2 regions of the Arthrobacter sp. NPDC056691 genome follow, and region 2 is predicted to be linked to the other one. Evidence: predicted binding sites of a transcription regulator. Region 2 holds the regulator's gene; the other holds the start of a gene.
The links. Region 2 encodes HspR, which represses chaperone genes until heat shock. Its sites were predicted from a motif close to AAGTTGAGTCNNNNNGACTCAACTT; they were not measured.
Positions count from the first base shown of each region.

Region 1: the regulator HspR is predicted to act here: its motif matches at 2,192-2,216, upstream of clpB (ATP-dependent chaperone ClpB).

Region 1 covers NZ_JBHTXX010000032.1:28,708-33,067, forward strand. The annotation lists gene clpB (ATP-dependent chaperone ClpB) at 1-2,162, opposite strand, end outside; gene ACFRAU_RS20705 (hypothetical protein) at 2,378-2,713, shown strand; gene ACFRAU_RS20710 (S1 family peptidase) at 2,718-3,515, opposite strand; gene ACFRAU_RS20715 (metallophosphoesterase) at 3,731-4,360, shown strand, end outside.
Region 2 covers NZ_JBHTXX010000024.1:4,669-9,028, reverse strand. The annotation lists gene dnaK (molecular chaperone DnaK) at 1-382, shown strand, start outside; gene ACFRAU_RS17530 (nucleotide exchange factor GrpE) at 385-1,041, shown strand; gene ACFRAU_RS17525 (DnaJ C-terminal domain-containing protein) at 1,136-2,113, shown strand; gene ACFRAU_RS17520 (heat shock protein transcriptional repressor HspR) at 2,129-2,551, shown strand; gene ACFRAU_RS17515 (PEP/pyruvate-binding domain-containing protein) at 2,705-4,360, shown strand, end outside.

The DNA.
Region 1 (4,360 bases), on a different contig from region 2:
AGCACCAGGATCACGTTGCGGAAGTCCACCGTGCGGCCCTGGCCGTCGGTGAGGCGGCCGTCGTCGAGCACCTGCAGCAGGATGTCGAACACCTCGGGATGGGCCTTTTCCACCTCGTCCAGCAGCACCACCGAGTACGGCCGGCGTCGGACGGCCTCGGTGAGCTGGCCGCCCTCCTCGTAGCCGACGTAGCCGGGAGGCGCACCGACGAGGCGCGCCACGGAGTGCTTCTCGCTGTACTCGGACATGTCGATCCGCACCATGGCGCGTTCGTCGTCGAACAGGAAGTCCGCGAGCGCCTTGGCGAGCTCGGTTTTGCCGACGCCGGTAGGACCCAGGAACAGGAAGGAACCGGTGGGCCTGTTGGGGTCGCTGATGCCGGCCCGGGCGCGGCGCACGGCGTCGGATACGGCGGTAACGGCCTTGGACTGGCCGATCAGCCGCCTGCCGAGCTCCTCCTCCATGTGCAGCAGCTTCTGACTTTCGCCCTGCAGCATGCGGCCGGCCGGAATGCCGGTCCACGCGGCGATGACCTCGGCGATGTCGGTGGCGGTGACCTCTTCCGCCACCATCAGGGCGGACTTGTCCGCGACGGCGGCCTCGGCCTCGGCGGCGTCGCTCAGCTCGCGCTCCAGGGCCGGAATTTCGCCGTAAAGGATCCTGGACGCCGTCTCCAGGTCACCCTCGCGCTGTGCCTTGTCCGCCGTGGACCGCAGCTCATCCAGCTTTGCCTTCAGGTCGCCCACGCGGTTCAGGCCGGCCTTCTCGGCTTCCCAACGGGCGTTGAGGCCGGCCAGTTGCTCCTTCTTGTCCGCCATGTCGGCCCGCAGGGCAGCAAGCCGCTCCACGGACGCAGCGTCGGTCTCGCCCTGCAGGGCGAGTTCCTCCATCGTGAGCCGGTCGACGGCGCGCCGCAGCTGGTCGATCTCCTCCGGGGCGGAGTCGATCTCCATGCGCAGCCGGGAGGCGGCCTCGTCCACGAGGTCGATCGCCTTGTCCGGCAGCTGCCGGCCGGAAATGTAGCGGTTGGAGAGCGTCGCGGCAGCCACCAGCGCGGAGTCGGCGATGGCAACCTTGTGGTGGGCCTCGTACCGCTCCTTCAGTCCGCGGAGGATGCCGATGGTGTCGTCCACGCTGGGCTCCCCGACGTACACCTGCTGGAAGCGCCGCTCCAGGGCAGGGTCCTTCTCGATGTTCTCGCGGTATTCGTCGAGCGTGGTGGCGCCGATCAGCCGCAGCTCACCGCGGGCCAGCATGGGCTTGAGCATGTTACCGGCGTCCATGGCGCTTTCGCCGCTGGCACCGGCACCCACCACGGTGTGCAGCTCATCGATGAACGTCACGATCCGGCCGTCGGAGTTCTTGATCTCCTCAAGGACGGCCTTGAGCCGCTCCTCAAACTCGCCGCGGTACTTGGCGCCGGCCACCATGGAGGCCAGGTCCAGGGAGATCAGGGTCTTGCCCCGAAGGCTCTCCGGCACGTCGCCCGCGACCATCCGCTGGGCCAGGCCCTCGACGACGGCGGTCTTGCCGACGCCCGGTTCGCCGATCAGCACGGGGTTGTTCTTGGTCCGGCGGCTGAGCACCTGCACCACGCGGCGGATTTCGCTGTCACGGCCGATGACCGGATCGAGCTTCCCGGAACGCGCCACGGCGGTGAGGTCAGTGCCGAATTTTTCCAGGGCCTGGAAGGTGTTCTCGGGGTCGGGCGAGCTGACCTTGCGGTCGCCGCGGACACCTGGCAGGGCGGCCGCCAGCGCCTCATGGGACGCGCCGGCGTCGCGCAGCAGCCTGCCCACGCCGTCGCTTCCGGCCGAAAGACCCAGCAGCAGGTGCTCGGTGGAGACGAAGGAATCACCCAGCTTGTCGGCCTCGTTCTGGGCGTTCTGGATCGCCTGCAGGGAAGGCCGGGACAGCTGGGCCTGCTGGACCGAGCTTCCCGACGTGGCGGGCAGGGCCTTGATGGCGGTACTGGACTGCACGCTGACGGCGTCCGGATCGGCTCCGGTGGCGCGGAGGAGCGCGACGGCGACACCCTCCCGCTGATCCATCAGCGCCTTGAGCAGGTGTGCGGGTTCCACCTGCGGGTTCCCTGCCGTGGAGGCATTCATGGCGGCAGCCGAAAGAGCCTCCTGGCTCTTGGTGGTGAATTTGACGTCCAAAGAGAGCTCCTTTCGAAGACGGTTTAGATGAGTTGAGTCTACTACGCTCAACTTTGCTTTTTCAGGTCCTCACGGCCAGGTTTTCCCACAGCGAAATGCACCTCTTGCGGACGGGCGAATTTTCCGTGAACGGTGGCCCTTGAACTGTATCGCCGCCGGCCGAATCCCCCTAGGATCAACCTGTGGCTGCCACTACCCCAGAGACAGGACCGGCAATGAAGAAGTTTGTAGTTCTTTACAACGCACCGCAGTCGGCACAATCCCAGATGGCGGAGAGTTCCCCCGAGGCCGCCCAGGAAGGCATGAAGGCGTGGATGGAGTGGGCATCCCGGGCCGGCAGCGGCATCGTGGACATGGGCCAACCCCTGGGCGCAGGCAAGGAGGTCAGCCAGTCGGGCACCTCGGACACGAACACCAGCGTGGGTGGCTACGGCATTCTGCAGGCCGAGGACATGGACGGCGCCCTGGCCCTGCTCGAGGGGCACCCGCACCTCATGATGCCCGGCGCCAGCATCCAGGTGTACGAGACCCTCGACCTGCCCGGAATGTAACCCGCTAGGAGCCCCGGACCCCCGAGACGCTGGTGATCCAGGCGAGGTTGCGCACCACGGAGGCGTGGTCGTTGTAGTAGCCGGTGTAACTCGAAGGGTTCGGGGCCGGCAGGATGTCCGATGTGGACAGGACGCCTGCAAGCTTGCCGTTCACGACCAGCGGGCCGCCGGAGTCGCCGTCGAGCGTGTGGCCGCTTTCCGACCTCGTCCGGACAGACGGGCCGCCATAGTTGTCCACACCCTGCCACACCACCGAGACGTCCGCCGCCTTGAGGTAGTAGGACATGGCACCGGATCCCTTGGACTGATACCCCCAGCCATACACTCTGGCGGTGGTTCCGGTGGCGGGAAAGGAACCGGACAGGCCCACGTAGGAGCCGTAGTACGGCGTGGCCAGCTTCAGCAGCAGGACATCGCCGGCAGGTGCGGGGTAGCGCCCGGCGACCTTACGGACCGCACCCCCGGCTCCGAGGTAGCTGGTACCCAGCCGGACCGACCTCAGGCTCGTGGAGTTGCAGTGCTTGGCCGTGATGACCCAACTGGCAGCGATCAGACTGCCGGTGCACTGCACATTGGTGCCTGCGGCGTCGAAGGAAACTTGCGCCGCGAAGGGGGCGGCTGAAACTGTGGTGGTACCGCCACCGGCTATATCCCTGCTGAAGGTGCCGCCATCATGGGGCGCCGGCACTTCCTTGACGGGCACGCCTTGGGCCGTGGTGGCCTGGGCCGGCAGGGCGCACAGAACGGGAGCCAGCAGCGCCGCACCGGCCGCGGCCGCAGCCAGGATTTTTGCGATCTTCAATGTGGGGCTCCTTAGCGTTGGGTGCGAGAGGTCCGGCTGCGAGCGTACGTGCAGTGACAGAATTTGTCATATTCATTACGAAGCCTGTCACTGCCATCCGGGCCGGGACCGGTGTCTGGCACGGCGGTACTGCGGGCACTACCCTGAGGCCTAGCAGTACTTCCTGTTCCCCAGCCTGCAGCGGCAACAGGCTCAGTTCCGTGATGTGAGGGACCATGACCGGACCGTCGAAACAGCGTGGATGGGCTGGCCTGATACGGGCCGCCGTTCTCGGGCTGGCGCTGCTGCTCACCGGATGCCAGCCGGGCCCGCCCGCGCCCCCGCCGTCGTCCGGGGCGCCGGTTTCACCCGGCACGTCCCGGCCGCCGGCAACGCCAGAGCCTTCCAGCCCGGCGGTTCCCTCCCCGCCAGGGACGTCCTCCCCCACGCGGCCTTCCCCGGCTGAGCCCTCCGCCTCCCCCGAGCCAGGGTCTGTCCACTTCACGGCCCAGGGCGATATCGGGCTGAGCACGGGGGCATGGGACGTTCTGGACACGATTCGCGGCCTTCGTCCTGAGCTAAACCTGGCCCTGGGCGACTTCTCCTACGAGGCAGGGCGCGAGCAGGACTTCTGTGACATGGTCACCGGAAAGCTGGGCGGTGGATTTGCCTACCAGGTTGTCACGGGAAACCACGAGAGCGACGGCCACGACGGCGACATCGCCAACATCGTGAACTGCCTGCCCAACAGACTCTCCGGACTTCAGGGGGAGTACGGAATCCAGTGGTACGCGGACTACCCGGAACGGAATCCGCTGGTGCGTTTCATCATGGTGTCCCCCGGCATCGAATTCCACGACGGAAAC
Region 2 (4,360 bases):
GGAGCACGCAGCCGAGGACAAGGCCCGCCGCGAGGCCACTGACACTCGCAACACCGCCGAGCAGCTCGCCTACTCCGTGGACAAGCTGATCGCCGACAACGCTGACAAGCTGCCGGAAGAGGTCAAGACCGAGGTCCAGGCCGACGTCGACGCCCTCAAGAAGGCCCTCGAAGGCACCGACGACGCCGCCGTCAAGACCGCGTTTGAGAAGCTTCAGGCTTCCCAGACCAAGCTCGGCGAGGCTATCTACGCCCAGGCCGGTTCCCCGGACGGAGCCACCGGCGCTGCAGGTGCTGAAGGCGCCCCCGCCGGCGACAAGACGGGTTCTTCGGATGAAGATATCGTCGACGCTGAGATCGTCGACGAAGAAGAGAAGAAGTAACCATGCCGCATCACGGTAACGAAGAAGAGCACAACTCTTCCCGCGACCAGGGCAGCAACCGCGACGAACCGGTCATCCGGGACCACCGCAAGGTGGACCCGGTAACCGGAGAAGCCCGCCACCCGCAGGGTGAGCCGGCAGCCTCCGCGGCGGATTCCGACGGCGACGCCCTCGCCCAGGCTGAGGAAATCCTCAACCAGGTCGAGGTGCCCGCCGAGGAGTCCGTGGCGCAGGGGACCGAGGCCGCCGCGGCGGCGGAGCTGAAGAACGACCTGCTCCGCCTGCAGGCCGAGTACGTCAACTACCGCAAGCGGGTCGAACGCGACCGCGCCGTGGCAGGGGAGATGGCCGTCATCGGCGTCCTGAACTCCCTGCTCCCGGTGCTGGACGACGTCGACGCCGCCCGCCAGCACGGTGACCTCGCGGACGGCCCGTTCGCCGCGATCGCCGCCAAGCTGGAGAACGCGCTGAAGACGTACGGCCTGACCCGCATCGACGAGACCGGCGTGGAGTTCGACCCGACCATCCACGAGGCCCTTATCCAGCAGCCCGGCGATGACATCGAGGTTGACACCGTCAGCCAGGTTCTCCGCTCCGGCTACAAGTCAGGTGAACGGGTCCTCCGCGCGGCCCAGGTCATCGTCGCTGTCCCGGCGTAGCATTACCCCATCGAGATGGCAGTTCGCGGCAGTGATTCGCAAGAACATTGCCGCGAACTGCCATCTCGGCACAGAGATTTGAAAGGAAACGCCATTGGCTAGCCAGGACTGGGTGGACAAGGACTTCTACAAGATCCTTGGTGTTGCCAAGGACGCTTCCGACGCCGACATCAAGAAGGCATACCGGAAGCTTGCGCGGCAGTACCACCCGGATACGAACTCCGGGGACGCTGCCGCGGAGAAGAAGTTCAAGGACATCTCCGAGGCGTACTCCGTGCTGTCCGATCCTGATGAGCGGCAGCAGTATGACGCCATCCGGGCCATGGGCGGCGGGGCACGTTTTGCGCCTCACGGTGCCGGGAGCACGGCGAACGGCGGCTTCGAGGACCTCTTCGGCGGCCTGTTCACCGGCGGCGCCGGGCGCCACTCCGGCGGGTTCAGCACCGCTGGCGGCGTTCCGCCCGAGTTCGCCGACCTGTTCGGCGGCGGCTTCGGTGGCGGCCCTGCCGGTTACCAGCGCGCACCGCAGAAGGGTGCCGACCGGTCGGCGAGCACCAGCATCTCCTTCGCCGGGTCCATCCGCGGCACCACCATTGGGCTGCGCGAACCGGACGGCGAGGTCATCGACGTCCGGGTGCCCGCGGGCATCAAGGACGGCCAGAAGGTGCGCGTCCGCGGCAAGGGCCAGTACGGCCCGGCGGGCAACGGCGACCTTCTGGTCACCGTCAATGTCAAGACCCATGACTTTTACACGCGCGACGGCGACAACCTCCGGATCCACGTTCCGGTCAGCTTCCCGGAGGCTGCTTTGGGCGCCGACATCGAGGTTCCCACGATCGACGGCGAACACGTCCGGGTCCGTGTTCCCGCCGGCACCCCGTCGGGGCGCACGCTCCGGGTCAAGGGCCGCGGCGTCAAGACATCGAAGGCCACCGGGGACCTGCTGGTGACCATCGACGTCGCCGTGCCGCAGAACCTGAGCAAGGAAGCCGAGGAGGCCGTGAAAGCATTCGCAGCGGCCACCACCGGAGCGGACGTCCGCCAGGGCCTGGCAGCCAAGGCCCGGCTTTAGGGACGGGTGCCGGCCGTGGACATCAATTTCGATCAGCCGATCTTCGTCATCTCGGTGGCCGCCGAGCTTGCCGACATGCACCCGCAGACACTCCGCCAGTACGACCGGCTGGGCATTGTCTCGCCCAGCCGGGCGCCGGGCAAGTCCCGGCGCTACTCCCAGCAGGACGTCAACCGGCTCCGCGAGGTGCAGCGGCTGTCCCACGAGGGCGTCTCGCTCGAGGGGATCAAGCGCATTCTGGAGCTCGAAAACCAGGTGGCTGCACTGCAGCGCCGGGTGAGTGAACTGACCGAGGAACTGGCCCGCCGTCGTGATCCCCTGGATTCCCGGATCTTCGCCGCCGGCACCGCCGGCGACGTGGTGAGCCTGGCGCGCGGCCAGCGCCCCCGGCCCCGTTCGCAGGCCGTAGTGGTGTGGCGGCCGCGCGGCGACAGCTAGCAAGCTGCCTCCAGCCAAGCGCCTCCGGCCAAGCGCGGATGGCCTTCCCATTGCCAGAATCGGATGCGGTGCCAAAATAGGGTGCAGCGCCGGAACGGGGTCACCAGCCGCAATGCCGCGGCCCAGGCTCCCGGGCAGAAGGGACGCAGGGCCGTGACCTACATCAAGGATTTTGACCAGCTGGGACGCAGCGATCTGGACGAGGCAGGCGGCAAGGGTGCCAACCTCGGTGAGCTGGCCCGGGCCGGTTTTCCGGTGCCGCCGGGCTTCGTGCTCACCACGGCGGCCTACCAGGACTTCGTCAACGCCAACGGGATCGCCGGCCGCATCCTTGAACTTGCCGCCCTCCCCGCCGGCGCTTCGAACAACGACTATAACGCTGCCGCCCTGCAGATCCGCGCGTTGTTCGCCGAGAGCAGGATGCCGGAGGAGATTGGCGGAGAACTCCTCGCTGCCTACGGGCGGCTGGGCAACCAGACGGCGGCCGGAGCAGGCGACGAGGCCGGAGCGGAGTCCAGCGGCGACGCAGCACGGGTGGCGGTGCGGTCCTCGGCCACGGCGGAGGACCTCGCCTCGGCCAGCTTCGCGGGCCAGCAGGACACTTACCTGAACGTCACCGGGCCGGATGCCGTGGCCGCCGCAGTCATTGACTGCTGGGCGTCGTTGTGGAACGCCCGCGCCATGGCATACCGCTCACGGAACGGCTTCGACCCGGCCGCTGTGCGCCTCGCCGTGGTGATTCAGGAGATGGTCGACGCCGGGGCCGCCGGCGTGCTGTTCACCGCCAACCCTGCTACCGGCCGCCGGGACCAGTCGGTGATCAGCGCCGCCTGGGGGCTGGGCGAGTCCGTGGTCAGCGGGGCCGTTTCCACGGACGACGTCGTGGTGGATGCTGCGACGGGGCGCGTGGAGCAGCGCCGGACGGCGGACAAAGACGTGATGACGGTCTATGGCCGAACCGGCACTACTGAGCAGCCTGTTGCCGAAGAGAAACGCCGGGCGCCCGTGCTCGGCGATGATGCGGCGGCCGCGCTGGCCCGCCAGGGAGCGGCCATAGCGAAGCACTTCGGGGTGCCCCAGGACATAGAGTGGGCGCAGGCCGCAGGGGAATTCTTCATCCTGCAGGCACGTCCGATCACCGCACTGCCCGAGCCTTCGGCCGACGCACCGACGGAATGGCCGCTGCCCTATCCGGACGGGATGTACTTCCGTGCCAGCATCGTCGAGCAGCTGCCGGACCCGTTGTCGCCCCTGTTCGCCGACCTCATCGACGGCTCGGTGACCCGGTCCCTGAAAGCCCTGCTGGCCGAGGCGGTCGGAAGCAGTAACGTGGTGCGGCCAGGGGACGTGTCGCTTCCCACCGTCAACGGCTACGCGTACTACTACTACAGCAACGCCGGAATGCGGCGGGTGATGGGCAAGTCGCTGACGGCGATGCGCGCACTGGCCCGGGGCAAGGCCCATATGGGAATCAAGGGCTGGCGCGAACATTCGCACCCCAGGTACCGCGGGCTTGTGAAGTTCTGGGCGGCCAAACCGCCGGCGGACCGTCCGGCCCCCGAGCTGCTGGACGGCATTTCCGCGCTGCTGGACGCCGGGGCCGCGTACTACACAGCGGTGCAGTCCATCATTCCGATCGCCGCCACCAGCGAGATCATGCTCCGGGGCTACTACGACAAGCTCGTCCGCGGGCCCGGCGACCCGTCCGCGGAGGTCTTCCTCCTCGGCTACGACAGCGAGCCCATCCGCGCGGAGAAATCCCTGTATGACCTTGCGGTGTGGACCCGCGAGAGGCCGCAGCTCGCCGCC